3 regions of the Thermus javaensis genome follow, and region 1 is predicted to be linked to each of the others. Evidence: riboswitches for the same ligand, from Rfam matches in the RefSeq annotation. Region 1 holds a riboswitch; each other region holds the start of a gene.

Region 1 (4,348 bases):
CCAGAAGGCCATCCAGGTGGAGAAACCCCGTGAGGCCGAGGAGGGAGGCCGCCTGGAGGGCCGCCAAAAGCCCCGGGGGCAAGGGAAGGAGGGCGAGGAGGGCGAGGGAAGCCCCCAGGGCGTAGCCCACCAGGGGGAAGAAGGCCACCCCGCGGCGGAAGTCCTCCGCCTGGAGCGGCACGGGCACGGGGAGGACGGAAAGGAGGGAGAAGGCGGCGAGAAGCGCCCGCAACACCTACAGGCCCCGGGAAACCCCCGCCTCGGCGAAGGTGGCCATGTGCAGGATGCGGGCCGCAGCCCGGAGGAGGGGCATGGCGAGGACCGCCCCCGTCCCCTCCCCCAGGGCCAGGTCCAGGTTCAAGAGGGGCCTCAAGCCCAGGGCCTCGAGGAGGTGGCGGTGGCCGGGCTCCCGGGAGAGGTGGCCGGCGAAGAGGTGGTCCCGGAGCCCGGGCTCCAGGCGGTAGGCCAAAAAGGCCCCAGCGGTCACGGGGAAGCCGTCCAGGACCAGGGGCACCCCCTGGGCGTAGCCCTCCAGGTACACCCCGGCGATGGCGAGGAGCTCGAGGCCCCCAAGCTCCGCCGCCACCGCCAAGGGGTCCATCCCGGGGCGAAGGCGGGCGAGGGCCCTCGCCACCGCCTCCCGCTTGCGCCTTAGCCCCGCCTCCCCCACCCCCGTCCCCCGACCCACCACCTCCTCAGGGGCAAGGCCCAAGAGCCCAGCGGTGAGGGCGGCGGCGGCTGTGGTGTTCCCGATGCCCATATCCCCGGCGGCGAGGAGGGTGGCCCCCTCCGCCAGGGCCCGCCGCGCCGCCTCCCGCCCCGCCAGGAGGGCCCTTTCCGCCTCCTCCCGGGTGAGGGCGGGCTCCGCCGCCAAGTTACGGGTCCCCTCCCGCACCTTGCGCTTGAGGAGCCGGGGGTGGTCGGGAAGCTCCCCCTTGACCCCCACGTCCAGCACGTACACCTCGCAGTCCGCCGCCAGGGCCAACTGGTTGATGGCCGCCCCGCCCCGGAGGAAGTTCAGGACCATCTGCCGGGTGACCTCCTGGGGGTAGGCGGAAACCCCTTCCGCCACCACCCCGTGGTCGGCGGCGGCCACCACCACCGCCCCCCGGCCAAGCTCCGGCTTCACCCGGCCCTGGATAGCGGCCAGGCGCACCGCCACCTCCTCCAGGTACCCCAGGGAACGGGGCGGCTTGGTGAGCTCCTCCATACGCTTTTGGGCCTCCTCCAAAATACCCCGATCCATGGCCCTTACTATACACTCTTCCCGTGGAGCTCTGGCTCGTGCGCCACGGGGAAACCCTCTGGAACCGGGAGGGGAGGCTCTTGGGCTGGACCGACCTCTCCCTCACGCCCTTGGGGAGGAAGCAGGCGAGGGCCCTCAGGGGCCTCCTCCCGCCCCTGCCCGCCTTTAGCTCGGACCTCAAGCGGGCCCTGGAAACGGCGGCCCTGGCGGGTTTCGCCCCCATTCCTAGCCCCGCCCTGCGGGAGATCCACTTCGGGGCGTTGGAGGGGGCTTTCTGGGAGGAACTGGAGGCGGTCCACAAGGAGGCCCTCCTCCGCTTCCAAGGGTTTGCGCCCCCAGAGGGGGAGCGCCTCGAGGCCTTTCAAGAAAGGGTCTTCCGCTTCCTGGAAGGGCTAAAGGGGTCAGCCCTCCTCTTCACCCACGGGGGGGTGGTGCGGGCGGTGCTCCGGGCCCTGGGGGAAGACAGCCTCGTGCCCTTGGGAAGCGCCGTGGTGGTGGATTGGCCCCAAAGGGTCCTGGGGAAGGTCTTGACACCAACCATTGACGGGGAACCTCCGCCGAAGTAAAACAGGGGCAAGCCCCTTAGCGGGGCCCGTGCGGCTAGGGCGCCCCAAGGCCCGGATGTCTTGGGGCATAAAAGGGGGAAGACCGGTGAAAGTCCGGCGCTGTGCCGCAACGGTAACCGGCCCATACCTAAGGCCCCTCCTCATTGGCCGGAAGCCCGAACACCCGCCCTAGCCCGCGCCTCACCTGCCCCCGAGCAGGGGCGAAAGGAGGCAAGGATGAGAAGAGAACCTGGTCCTCGGCTTAGGCCTGTAGCTTCCCGTACACATAGAGGGACCCCATGACGGGCCTGGATCTTTTGGCCGTGGCCCTAGGGATGCGCCACGGCGTGGACCCCGACCACCTGGCTGCAGTGGACGGGCTTTCCCGGGTGCGCCCCTCCCCCTATAACGGCGTCCTCTTCGCCCTGGGGCACGGTGGGGTGGTCACCCTGCTGGCCTTCCCCGCCGCCGCCCTCCTGGAACGGGTGGACCTGGAGGCCCTCCACCTCCCCCCCCTGCTCCTTCTCCTGGTGGGAGGGCTTAACCTGTACCGCCTCCTCAGACCCGAGGAAAGGGCGCCTGCCCGCCTTCCCCTCCTCCACCCCCTCCTCCTCGGCCTTCTCTTCGGCTTGGGGTTTGAAACAGCTAGCCAGCTCTCCGCCCTGGCCCTTTCTGCGGAACTTTCCCCCTTGCGCCTGGGACTCCTCTTCACCCTGGGGATGCTCCTGGTGGACGGGGTGGACGGGTTCCTGGCAAGCCGCCTGCAGAACCTAGCCCACGACTCGGAGCGGGCCAGGCGGGCGAGCCGCTTCCTGGGCTGGACAGTGGTGGCGGTGGCCTTCCTCCTGGCCGCGGCTGAACTCTTGGCCCTGGACCTCGAGGCCCTCGCCCTCCCCTTGGGCCTGGGCCTCTTTGGGCTTTTAGTCTCCTTGAGGCTTTACGCCCTGCGCCCGGCATGAGCCACCCCTACCCCCCGCCCCGCGACAAGAAGGGAAGCCGCATCGGCTTCACCACGGGGGCTAACGCCGCTGCCGCGGCCAAGGCCGCGGCCCTGGCTCTCCTGGGGGAGGCCCCGGAGGTGGTGGACATCTGGCTTCCCGCAGGCTGGCGGCAGCCCTTCCAGGTCTTCCGCCTGGAGCGGAAGGGGGATGGGGTTTTGGTGGGGATGATCAAGGACGCCGGGGACGACCCCGACGTGACCCACGGGACGGAGATCCAGGCCTACGTGCGCTTCGCCAGCGCAGACCAAATAGAGGGGGGCGAAGGGGTGGGGGTGGTGACCAAGCCCGGGCTCGGGGTGCCCGTGGGGGAGCCCGCCATCAACCCCGTGCCCCGGCGGATGATCTGGGAGGCGGTGCGGGAGGCGACGGACCGCCCCTTGGCCATCGCCATCGCCATCCCTGGAGGGGAGGAGCTGGCCAAAAAAACCCTCAACCCTAGGCTTGGGATCCTGGGGGGCCTCTCCGTGCTTGGCACCACGGGGGTGGTAAAGCCCTACTCCACCAGCGCCTTCCGCATGAGCGTGGTCCAGGCGGTGGGGGTGGCGCGGGCCAATGGCCTTTTGGAGATCGCCGCCACCACCGGGGGAAAAAGCGAGCGCTTCGCCCAAAGGCTCCTTCCCCACCTTCCCGAGATGGCCTTCATAGAGATGGGGGATTTCGTGGGGGATGTGCTCAGGGCGGCGCGGAAGGTGGGGATAGAAGTGGTGCGGATCGTGGGGATGATCGGAAAAGTATCCAAGATGGCCGACGGCAAGACTATGACCCACGCCGCGGGCGGCGAGGTGAACCTACCCATGCTCCTGGGCCTCCTCAAGGAAGCGGGGGCAAGCCCTCGGGCCCTTAAGGAGGCGGAAGGGGCCGCCACCGCCCGCCGCTTCCTGGAGCTCGCCCTGGAGGAAGGGCTTGACCGCTTCTTCCTGAACCTGGTGCGCCTAGCGCAGGAGAAGCTCCAGGCCTATATTGGCCCGCGCCCCTTCGTGAGCGTGGCCCTGACGGACTTCGACGAGGGGCGGTGCCTCGCCGCTTGGCCGGACCGGGAGGTGTACCGTGGATGACCTGATCAAGGCCCAAAGGAACCCAGCCCACCAGATGACGGAAAAGGGCAGGGCCATAGAAGAGGAAAGCTTCAGCATGGTGGACGAGGAAGCCGGGCTCCACGGCTTCTCCGAGCTGGAGTGGCCCATCGTCCGCCGCATGATCCACGCCACCGCCGACTTCGAGTACAAGGAGCTCACCCGCTTTAGCCCAGGGGCGGTGGAAGCGGGGCTCAAGGCCCTCATGGCCGGGGCGCGGATCCTGGTGGACGCCCGCATGATCGCCTGCGGCCTCAACCCTGAGCGCCTCCGCCTTTTCGGCAACGAGGTGGTGGAGCTCCTCTCCCACCCCGAGGTGGTGGAAAGGGCCAAGGCCACCGGAGGCACCCGGGCCGAGGCGGCGGTGCGGTACGCGGAGGAAAGGGGCCTTCTGGAAGGGGCCATCGTGGGGGTGGGCAACGCCCCCACCTTCCTCCTGGCCCTGGTGGAGGCGGTCCGGCGGGGGGCGCGGCCCGCCCTGGT
Region 2 (4,348 bases), on a different contig from region 1:
GACTGAACCGGGGAGTGCTCCCGCTGGATGGAAAGCCACTCCTCGAGGTCAGGGTGCTCTATGTCCAGGTAGGCGGCGCACTGGCCCCTGCGGGTGGAGCCCTGGTTGAAGACCTCGATCACCCGGTCAAAGAGGGAGGCGAAGGCAAACGAGCCGTTGCTCTCCCCGTTGTCCCGGATGGGGGCCCCCCGTGGGCGGAGCCTTCCCAGGTAGAGGGAGGTCCCTCCCCCCTGCTTGCTCATCATCCCCACCTCAGCCACCGCCCTCAGGATGGAAGCGGTGTCGTCCTCCACGTAGGTGCCGTAGCAGGAGATGGGAAGGCCCCGCCTGAGGCCGTAGTTGGCCCAGATGGGGGTGGCGAGGGAGTACCAGCCCCGGGCCACGTACTCCTGGAACTTGCGGCCAAACCCCTCCACCTTGGTGAGGGCCTCGGCCCGCTGGGCGATCTCCCTCACCCGCTCCTCCACGCTCACCCCGGGCAGCAGGTAGCCCCGGCGCATGTAGAGGCGGGTGTGCTCGTTGGCCCAGTACCAGGGCTCGTAGGTCCGCTTGGTCTTGGTCATGCCTCCTCCTTCAGAAAAGCTCCTCCGGATCAAAGCTTTGTACCCTGCGCGCGTAGGCCACGCTCCGCTTGTTGAAGAAGTCCACCTCCTTGTCGGCGAGGAGCTCCAGGGTGAACCACTCCGTGTCCCGAAGCCTCGCCCGGTCCACAGGGAAGGCTTCGGGGAGTCCATGGAGGGCGAGGACTTCGTTGAAGCGTCCCTTGAGGAACTCCAGGGTTTCTCCGTGCCCCACCAAAGAGGGTTCCCCCATGGCGAAGAGCCAGTCCAGGAGGTTTTCCTCGGCCCGGAAGAGCTTCTGGGCGAGGCGTAGAGACTCTTCCTGAAATTCCTCCCCCAGGGCCTCGGGGTGCTCCGTCCTGAGGAGACGGAGGAGCTCCACCCCAAAGAGGCCGTGGACGTTCTCCTCCTTGCTGGTGGCCTCAATGGCGTTGGAGATCCCTTTGTAGCGGTTGCCGCGGCGGTTTAGGGCCATGAGGACGTAGAACTGGGAGAAGAGGGAGACGTGTTCCGTGAAGGCGGAGAAGAGGAAGAGGGCGAGGGCGTATTCCCGCAGGTCCTTCCCCTGGGCGCGCCGAAGGGCCTCTCCCAGGGCTTGGGCCCGATCCCGGAGGGCGCTCGCCCCCTCCAGGGCCTGTCCAAAGGCCTCCTCCAGGCCCAAAAGCTCCAGGAGGTGGGCGTAAGCGTTGGCGTGCCGTACCTCGCTCTCGGCGAAGGTGAGGCCCACCTCGGCGATCTCGGGCTTGGGAAAGCGGTCGTAGACCCGGGCCCAGAAGAGCTTGACGGCGAGCTCCACCTGAGCGATGGCGAGGAGGGCGCGCTCCACCAGGGAGCGCTCCTTCTCGTCGGCCAGGGCGTGGTCCTGAAGGTCGGACTGGAAGCTGAACTCCGTGTGCACCCAGTAGCTGTGCCGGATGGCGTCCCGGAAGCGGAGGAGCTCGGGGTACTCGTAGGGGCGGTAGGCGAGCCTAGGCGCCGTGAGGGGCACGGGCCTCACCTCCTTCCAGGGGAGGCACCGGGCTTGGCCTCCCCCTTTCGTCCACCGCCACCAGGACAAACCCGCCCCGGGCGGCCAGGTAGGCCTCCTCGCCTTCCTTCACCGGCTCCACCCACATCTCCACCTCCACCCGCATGGAGGTGCGCCCCACCTCCCGCACCCGGGCCACCAGCTCCACGATGGCCCCCAGGGGGACGGGGCGCTTGAAGTCCACCGCGTCCGCGTGTACCGTTACCACCTTCTTGCGCGCGTGGCGCGTGGCGGCCACAAAGGCCGCCTGGTCCATCCAGGCCAGAACCGTTCCGCCAAACAGGGTTCCGTAGTGGTTGGTCTCCCCGGGGAAGACGGGGTAGACCATCCGCGTCTCCCGCATAGCGCCTCCTTGGGCGGGAAAAGCTTCCTAGAGCCGAAGGGCCTCTTTCGGGCGCTGGGCCCGTGACGGGTTTTGGGGGTTAGGCTAAGGTCCCACGGGTCTCACCACCTTCACCCTTGCCTCGAGGGCTACGGGGCAGGGCCGCGAAGCGGGTACTCGGGCTTCCGGCCGGGGCGGAGGGCGCGACGCTTGGGCCGGTTACCGTTGCGGGACAGCGCCGGACTTTCACCGGACTTCCCCCACCGCCTTTGGGCGTCCAGGCCTGTCGGCCTGGCATCGCGGCCAGGACACCCTAAGTCTTGGGCGTCCTGCCCAAGACCCTACCACAGGTTGGGTAAGGGGTCAACGGGAAGGGGGGCGCCTCGAGAGGCCCTTCCGCCATCGCGTTTTTGGGCCAATCCCCTGGGCCGACCCGGGTGGGGGGCGGTCCCTCGCCGACCCCCTCGAGGACCGGCAACACCCCCCTATCCCCCGTGCGGCTAGACAGTGCGAGGTTGTGCGCCAGGGGAAGGGCGGGCCTCCCCGAAGAGGTGGAGGAAGAGGGCCTCCAGGCTCGGCGTTCCCCTGGAGACCTCGAGGACCTCCACGGGAAGAGTTCCCAAGGCCTCCCGCAGCGCCTCCCACGGCCCGAGGAAGAAGAGGACCTCGGGGCCCTCGGCGCTCCAGCCGGGGCCTAAGGCCTGGAGGAGGGCCTCCGCCTTGGGCTCGGCGAGGCGCACCCGGTACCCCTCCCCGGCCCAGTCCCGGAGGAGGGCCCGGGTGGGGCCCTGCCGCCGCACCTCCCCCCGGTGGAGGAAGGCCACCCGGTCGCTCACCCGCTCCACCACCTCGAGGTCGTGGGAGGTGAGGAGGATGCCCCAGCCCTCCTTCTTAAGCTCCAGGAGGATCCCCTCAAACTCCCTCCGGCTCACGGGGTCCAGGCCCAGGGTGGGCTCGTCCAGGAGGAGGAAGCGGGGCTTGAGGGCGAGGGCCAAGGCCAAGGCCGCCTTCTGCTGCATGCCCCGGGAGAGGGAGGCGAGGGGGGCGTGGAGGCGGTCCTTTAGGCCGAAGCGCTCCAACCAGGCCTCAAACCGGGGGCGGACCTCCCTGGGGGGAAGCCCCCGGATGCCCCCGAAGTAGAGGGCGTTCACCAGGAGGCTCAGGTTGACGTAGAGGTTGCGGCTTCCCTCCAGGAGGACGCCGAACTCGTGGCCCTGGGGTCTGCGCCGCGCCCCGCCCTCCTCCAGGACCACCTCCCCCCCATCGGGGAGGAGGAGGCCGAGGACGACCTTGATGAGGGTGGTCTTGCCCGCCCCGTTGGGGCCCAAAAGGCCCAGGATCTCCCCGGCCCCAAGCTCCAGGCTCACCCCCTTGAGGGCCTCCAGCTTGCCGAAGCGCTTGTGGACGTTCTGCACCAAAAGCCGCATCAGTACCTCCCTAATAGGCCCCTCCGCCGCACCGCCGCGTAGACCCAGGCCATGGCGAAAAGCCCCGCCCCGAGAAAGAGGAGGGCCTGCACGAAGGCGAGGAGGAGAAGCCCGGGGAACGCCCCCTCCCCGGTGAGGGCGAGCTTCAGGAGCTGCGTCCCTGGGGCAAAGGGGAGGGGGGTCATCCAGGGAGCGAAGCGAACCAGGGAGAAGAAGTAAGGAAGGAAGAGGAACTGGACAATGGTGAAGAAGCCCTCCACCTGCTTGAAGTGAAGGGCGAGGGCTCCCATGCCCAGGGCGAAGCCTAGGGCGGCGAGGTAGAGAAGCAAAAGGCTCAAAGGCCACCAGGGGGCGGGGGCGAGCCGCACCCCGAGGAGAAGGGCGAGGGGAAGGAGGACAAGAGCGCTTGTGGTGATGCCCTGAAGTCCCCGTACGAGGGCGCGCAGGAGGAGCTGTCGGAGAAGCCCTCCTCGGGCCAGGCCCAGGTGCTCCAGGGTGCCTAAGGCGGCCTCGGACTGGACGGAATAGGCGATGGACTGGAAGGTGCCCACCACCAGGTTGAAGGCGGCGAAGACCAGGAGGAGGGGGCCCAGGTCCAGGCCCAGGCTCGCCAGCCCCTCGGGGGTCAGGTTCTCCAGGCCGAGGACCATGGAGTAGAAGAAGAGAACGGAGGCCAGAAGCCCCGCCAGGGTGTCAAACCAGTAGCGCCTGGTCAGGTTCCACTCTAAGAGAAACTCGCTCCAGAGTTGCCAAAACACAACGCTTCCTCGAAGATAAGAAGGCAGATTGGGGATTCCCCCTCACTGCCTTCTACTCAGCCTACCTATTTATGTTAGCACCGGCGGGTTTTTTGTTGGACACGGACGCCTACCGCCGCAACCCGGGTCTCCTAAGGGTTGCACGCGAGAAGGCCTGACAATCCACCGCATCCTCCTCACCTCCTTTCCCTAGCCCGTGCAGGGGCGAGGTGCCGGCTCTGCCTCGCCTGCACGTTCGGCTAGCAAAGTAAAGG
Region 3 (4,348 bases), on a different contig from region 1:
AGCCAGTTGAGGGCGTTCTGGCGGTTCTTGGCTCCCTTGGGCAGGCCGAAGGAGTCGGAGAGCATCATGAAGACCCCTTGGGTGCCCGGGGAAGGGGCCCAAGCAAAGTCGGTGCCGGGCTTAAGCTTCAAGGTGGTGGCCATGTACCCTGCGGCCCAGTCCCCCATGATGTTGAAGGCGGCCTGGCCTTGCACCACCCGGTCCACCGCTTGCTGCCAGGAAAGCCCAGCGGCGTCCTTGTTGGCGCAGTCCAGCACCTTGCCGAAGGTTTCCCAGACCGCCACCGCCTTGGGGTCGGTGAACTTCAGCTTGCCGTTCCAAAGGTTGTTCCAGCCGTCAGCCCCCAGCATGGCCAGGGCCACGCTTTCCCAAAGGTGCTGTTGCGTCCAGTTTTCCCCCAGGGCCAAGGGGGCCTGGAGGCCCTTCCGCTTCAGGGTCTCGCAGGTGGCGAGGAACTCGGCCCAGGTCCTGGGCGGGTTCACCCCCCATTCCCGCAGCTTGGCCGGGATATACCACATGACGTTGGAGCGGTGGATGTTCACCGGGACGCTCCAGATGCCCCCCTTGTAGGAGATGAGGTCAATGAGCCCCTTGGGGAAGGCCTGGAGCCAGCCCTCCTGGCGGAAGAGGGGGGTGAGGTCCTCCATGCGGTTGGCCACCACCCAGGTACCGATGAGCTCCATGCCGGCGTGGACCTGGAAGGTGTCGGGGGGGTCGCCGCCGAGCATCCGGGTCTTGAGCACCGCCTTGGCGTTAACCCCAGCTCCTCCGGTCACCGTGGCGTTGATGACCTCCACGCCGGGATACTTCTGCTTGTAGAGCCGGATGAGGGCCTCGAGGGCCGGCCCCTCGTCCCCCGCCCACCAGGAAAAGATCTCTAGCTTGCCCGTCTGGGCCAGGGCGCTAAGCCCCAAGGCCATGCCGAGTACCCAAAGCCACTTCCTCATACCTACCTCCATTGCGACGTGGGCTTTCCGCCCACAGGCCGCCCAACTCAAAGAAGCGCGCCAAAAAGAGGCTCGCCCCGCCCACCGCCGCCGCCAGGTGCCCGTAGGAAGAGGGTTGCACGGAAAGCGTGCGGTGGGTTTCCAAAAAGGCGTGCGCCGCCAGGGCGCGGCGCAAGGGGGCTTCCAAGAAGGGAAAGAGCTCCGCCGCCTTGCCCCCCACCACTACCCGGGCGGGGTCGTAGGCCACGGCCAGGTTGGCCACAAACCGGCCCAAGGCGTCCCCTAGGTGGGCCAAGGCGGTCCGGGCCAGGGGGTGGCCCGCCTGGGCCTGGGCCAAGAGGGCCTCGAGGTCCTCCGCTTCCCCTCCCAAGGCCCGGTGGTGCCGCAGCAAGGCTCCCAGGCCGAGCTCGGTTTCCAAGCACCCCTTGCGCCCACAGGCGCAAGGGGCTTCCCCAAAGCCGAGCCAGTGGCCCACCTCCCCCGCCGCACCACTCGCTCCCCGGAGGAGGCGGCCTTCCGCCACCACGCCCACGCCCAGGCCGGTGCTGAGGACCAGGTAGGCCAGGTTTTCCTCCCCGTGGAAGAAGACCTCGGAAAGGGCGGAGGCCTTGGCGTCGTTTTCCGCCAAGGTGGGTAGGGGGAAGGAGGCCAGAAAGGGGCTCAAATCCAGGTTGCGCCAGGCCAGGTTGGGGGCGTAAAGGAGCTGGGTTCCCACCACCACGCCGGGCAGGGTGAAGCCGAGGCCCAAGGCCCCTTGGGCCTCAGGCAGGCTTTCCTGCAGAAGCCGGGCGAAGCGCTCCTCCGGCCCCGCCTCCTTGGCGTGGGCCCACTCCTTGGCCCAAAGCACCTCACCCCGCCAGTCCAGGGCCAGGAGGACGGTACCTTCCACCCCGATTTCCGCTCCCAGGGCGAAGCGGGCCCCTGGCCGCAGGTGCAACAGGGTTCCCGGCCGCCCCAAGGGCGGGGAGGTGGAGGCCCCTTCCTCCAGGAGGCCTTCGTGCAAGAGCTCGTCCACCAGGCGGCTCACGGCGCTTTTGGCCAGGCCCGTGAGCCGGGAGAGGTCGGCGCGGGTGAGGGGACCCCGCCGCAGGTGGCCCAAGATGGCCCGGCGGTTCAGCCTGCGGATTTCCTGTGTGTCCCCTTTGCGCACCCGTGCCCCCCTTTAGTTCGTTCTCGGGACTAAGTAAACCACCGCCCCCGCCTTCCGTCAAGCCCTTGTCAGGTTCGCCCTCCAGGGCTTAGCCTTGAAGCCAAGGCCCGCTAGGGCCTCAAAGCCAGGTCCGTTGCCCTGGTGCCTGGGTGCGTAGCCCAGGCTTAAAGTGGGGAAGTCCGGTGCAAGTCCGGCGCTGTCCCGCAACGGTAACCGGCCAAGCCATGGGCCTTTCCTCGCAGGCCGGAAGCCCGAATACCTGCCAGGGCCGCCCGCCTTACCCCGTGGCGGGCACCTCACGCGGATGGGGGAGCGCTGGGGGCTTCTCAAGCGTTTTGGTGCCCCTGCCGCTCTTTCGGCAGGGGCGTTGCCCTACCTCCCCCGGGCCCGGTGCGCCTGGCCCTAGCGGCCTTAGGGAGGTGGGCATGAGGAAAATCTGGGCGTTTTTGTCGGTTCTCTTGGCCTTAGCCTTTGCCTTTCCCCTCACCCTCACGGACGACCTGGGCCGCTCGGTGACCCTGAAGGCCCCCCCTAAGCGCGTGGTCTCCATGCTGCCTTCGGTTACGGAGACGGTGTGCGCCCTGGGGGCCTGCGACCGCCTGGTGGCCACGGACGACTACTCGGATTGGCCGGAGAGCGTGAAGCGCCTGCCCAAGGCGGGGGGGCTTTACAACCCTAACCCCGAGCTGATCGTCTCCTTGAAGCCGGACTTGGTCTTGGTTTCCCGCTACGGCAAGCTTTACGAAACCCTGGAGCGGGCAGGGCTTACCGTGTTCGTGGTGCGCACGGAAACCTACGAGGACATCTTCAAAACCGTACGCACCCTGGCGCAGCTTCTGGGGCTTGGGTCGCAGGGGGAAAGGCTGGTGGCCCAGATCCAGAAGGAGGTTTACCAGGAGGAGGCCCGGGCCGCCAAGGCCAAGGCCAGGCCCCGGGTCTACTACGAGATTGACCCCACCCCTTACACCGTGGGGCCGGAAAGCTTTATCGGGGTCCTCATCCAGAAGGCCCGGGGGGTGAATATCGTTCCCAAGGAGCTTGGGCTTTTCCCCAAGATCGCCCCCGAGTTCGTGGTGGAGAAGAACCCCGAGGTCATCGTGGCCACCTACCCGAACGCCCGGGAAACCATACAGAGCCGACCGGGTTGGAGCCGGGTGAGGGCGGTGCAGGCGGGGAGGATCTGCGTGTATACGGGGGGGGAGGACAACCTTCTTTCCCGCCCCGGCCCCCGGGTGGCCCAAGGGCTTAGGCTCCTGGTGGACTGCTTCCACGGGCGCTAGGCCATGACCTTGTCCTTGCCCCTTGCCCTCAGGCGGAGCCTCGTCTTCGCCTGGCTCTTGGCCCTCTTGGCCTTGGCCTTGGTTTTGGGGCTCGCCTTGGGGGCGGTGGCGGTGCCTTTCGGGGAGGTGGTGCGGGCCCTGTTGGGCCTCGAGGAGAACCCCATCATCACCGAGCTACGCCTGCCCAGGGTTCTCGGGGGCATGCTGGTGGGGGCGGCCTTGGGGGTGGCGGGGGCTTCCTTCCAGGGCCTGTTCCGCAACCCCTTGGCCGATCCCTATCTCATGGGGGCGGCCTCGGGGGCGGCCTTTGGCGTGACCCTGTTGGCGGTCCTTATGGGCGGGCTTTCCCCCGCCTTCGCCCAGCATGCGGTCTTCCAGGGCCTTCCCCTTTCCGCCACCCTCTTCGGCTTCCTGGGGGCCCTTTTCGCCACCCTCCTCACCCTGGTCTTGGCCGGAGGGGTGGCGCGGACGGGGGAGCTGGTCTTGGCGGGGGTGGTGGTGGGCAGCGTCCTCACGGGGCTCACCACCTACCTGATGCTCCAGGACGCCGATCGGGTTCGGGCGGTGTTCGCCTACACCCTGGGGAACCTGGCCTTTTTGGGCTGGCCGGGGGTGAGGGCCTTGGCCTTCTTCCTCCTCCTCGCCTTACCGCCCCTTTTCCTCCTGGGCCGGGTCCTTAACGCCCTGCAGCTTGGGGAGGAGGTGGCGCGAAGCCTGGGCCTTCCCCTCAATGCGCTAAAGCTCCTCCTTTTGGCCGCGGCCAGCCTCCTCACCGCCGCCAGCGTGGCCCAGGCGGGGATCATCGGCTTCGTGGGGCTCGTCACCCCCCACGCCTTAAGGCGGCTTTTGGGGGAGGACTACCGCCTGCTCCTGCCGGCGAGCGCCCTGGGCGGGGCCGTCCTTCTGGCCCTGGCCGACCTCCTGGCCCGCACCCTTACCCGGCCCGCCGAGCTTCCCGTGGGGGTGGTGAC

What was found. Region 1 has a riboswitch for cobalamin ahead of ABXG85_RS07640 (HoxN/HupN/NixA family nickel/cobalt transporter). Riboswitches for the same ligand answer to the same signal wherever they lie in the genome.
Region 2: another riboswitch for cobalamin. It lies ahead of ABXG85_RS09560 (acyl-CoA thioesterase); the one in region 1 lies ahead of ABXG85_RS07640 (HoxN/HupN/NixA family nickel/cobalt transporter).
Region 3: another riboswitch for cobalamin. It lies ahead of ABXG85_RS10980 (ABC transporter substrate-binding protein); the one in region 1 lies ahead of ABXG85_RS07640 (HoxN/HupN/NixA family nickel/cobalt transporter).

The regions. Positions count from the first base shown of each region.
Region 1 covers NZ_BSRG01000006.1:95,326-99,673, forward strand. The annotation lists gene ABXG85_RS07625 (adenosylcobinamide-GDP ribazoletransferase) at 1-235, opposite strand, end outside; gene cobT (nicotinate-nucleotide--dimethylbenzimidazole phosphoribosyltransferase) at 236-1,246, opposite strand; gene ABXG85_RS07635 (histidine phosphatase family protein) at 1,270-1,812, shown strand; cobalamin riboswitch at 1,834-1,997, shown strand; gene ABXG85_RS07640 (HoxN/HupN/NixA family nickel/cobalt transporter) at 2,091-2,750, shown strand; gene ABXG85_RS07645 (cobalt-precorrin-5B (C(1))-methyltransferase) at 2,747-3,847, shown strand; gene ABXG85_RS07650 (precorrin-8X methylmutase) at 3,840-4,348, shown strand, end outside.
Region 2 covers NZ_BSRG01000010.1:47,020-51,367, forward strand. The annotation lists gene ABXG85_RS09550 (ribonucleoside-diphosphate reductase subunit alpha) at 1-563, opposite strand, end outside; gene ABXG85_RS09555 (ribonucleotide-diphosphate reductase subunit beta) at 574-1,548, opposite strand; gene ABXG85_RS09560 (acyl-CoA thioesterase) at 1,529-1,930, opposite strand; cobalamin riboswitch at 2,061-2,232, opposite strand; gene ABXG85_RS09565 (ABC transporter ATP-binding protein) at 2,410-3,336, opposite strand; gene ABXG85_RS09570 (ABC transporter) at 3,336-4,094, opposite strand; gene ABXG85_RS09575 (radical SAM/SPASM domain-containing protein) at 4,284-4,348, opposite strand, start outside.
Region 3 covers NZ_BSRG01000015.1:39,648-43,995, forward strand. The annotation lists gene ABXG85_RS10970 (ABC transporter substrate-binding protein) at 1-947, opposite strand, end outside; gene ABXG85_RS10975 (ROK family protein) at 904-2,097, opposite strand; cobalamin riboswitch at 2,220-2,378, shown strand; gene ABXG85_RS10980 (ABC transporter substrate-binding protein) at 2,523-3,377, shown strand; gene ABXG85_RS10985 (FecCD family ABC transporter permease) at 3,381-4,348, shown strand, end outside.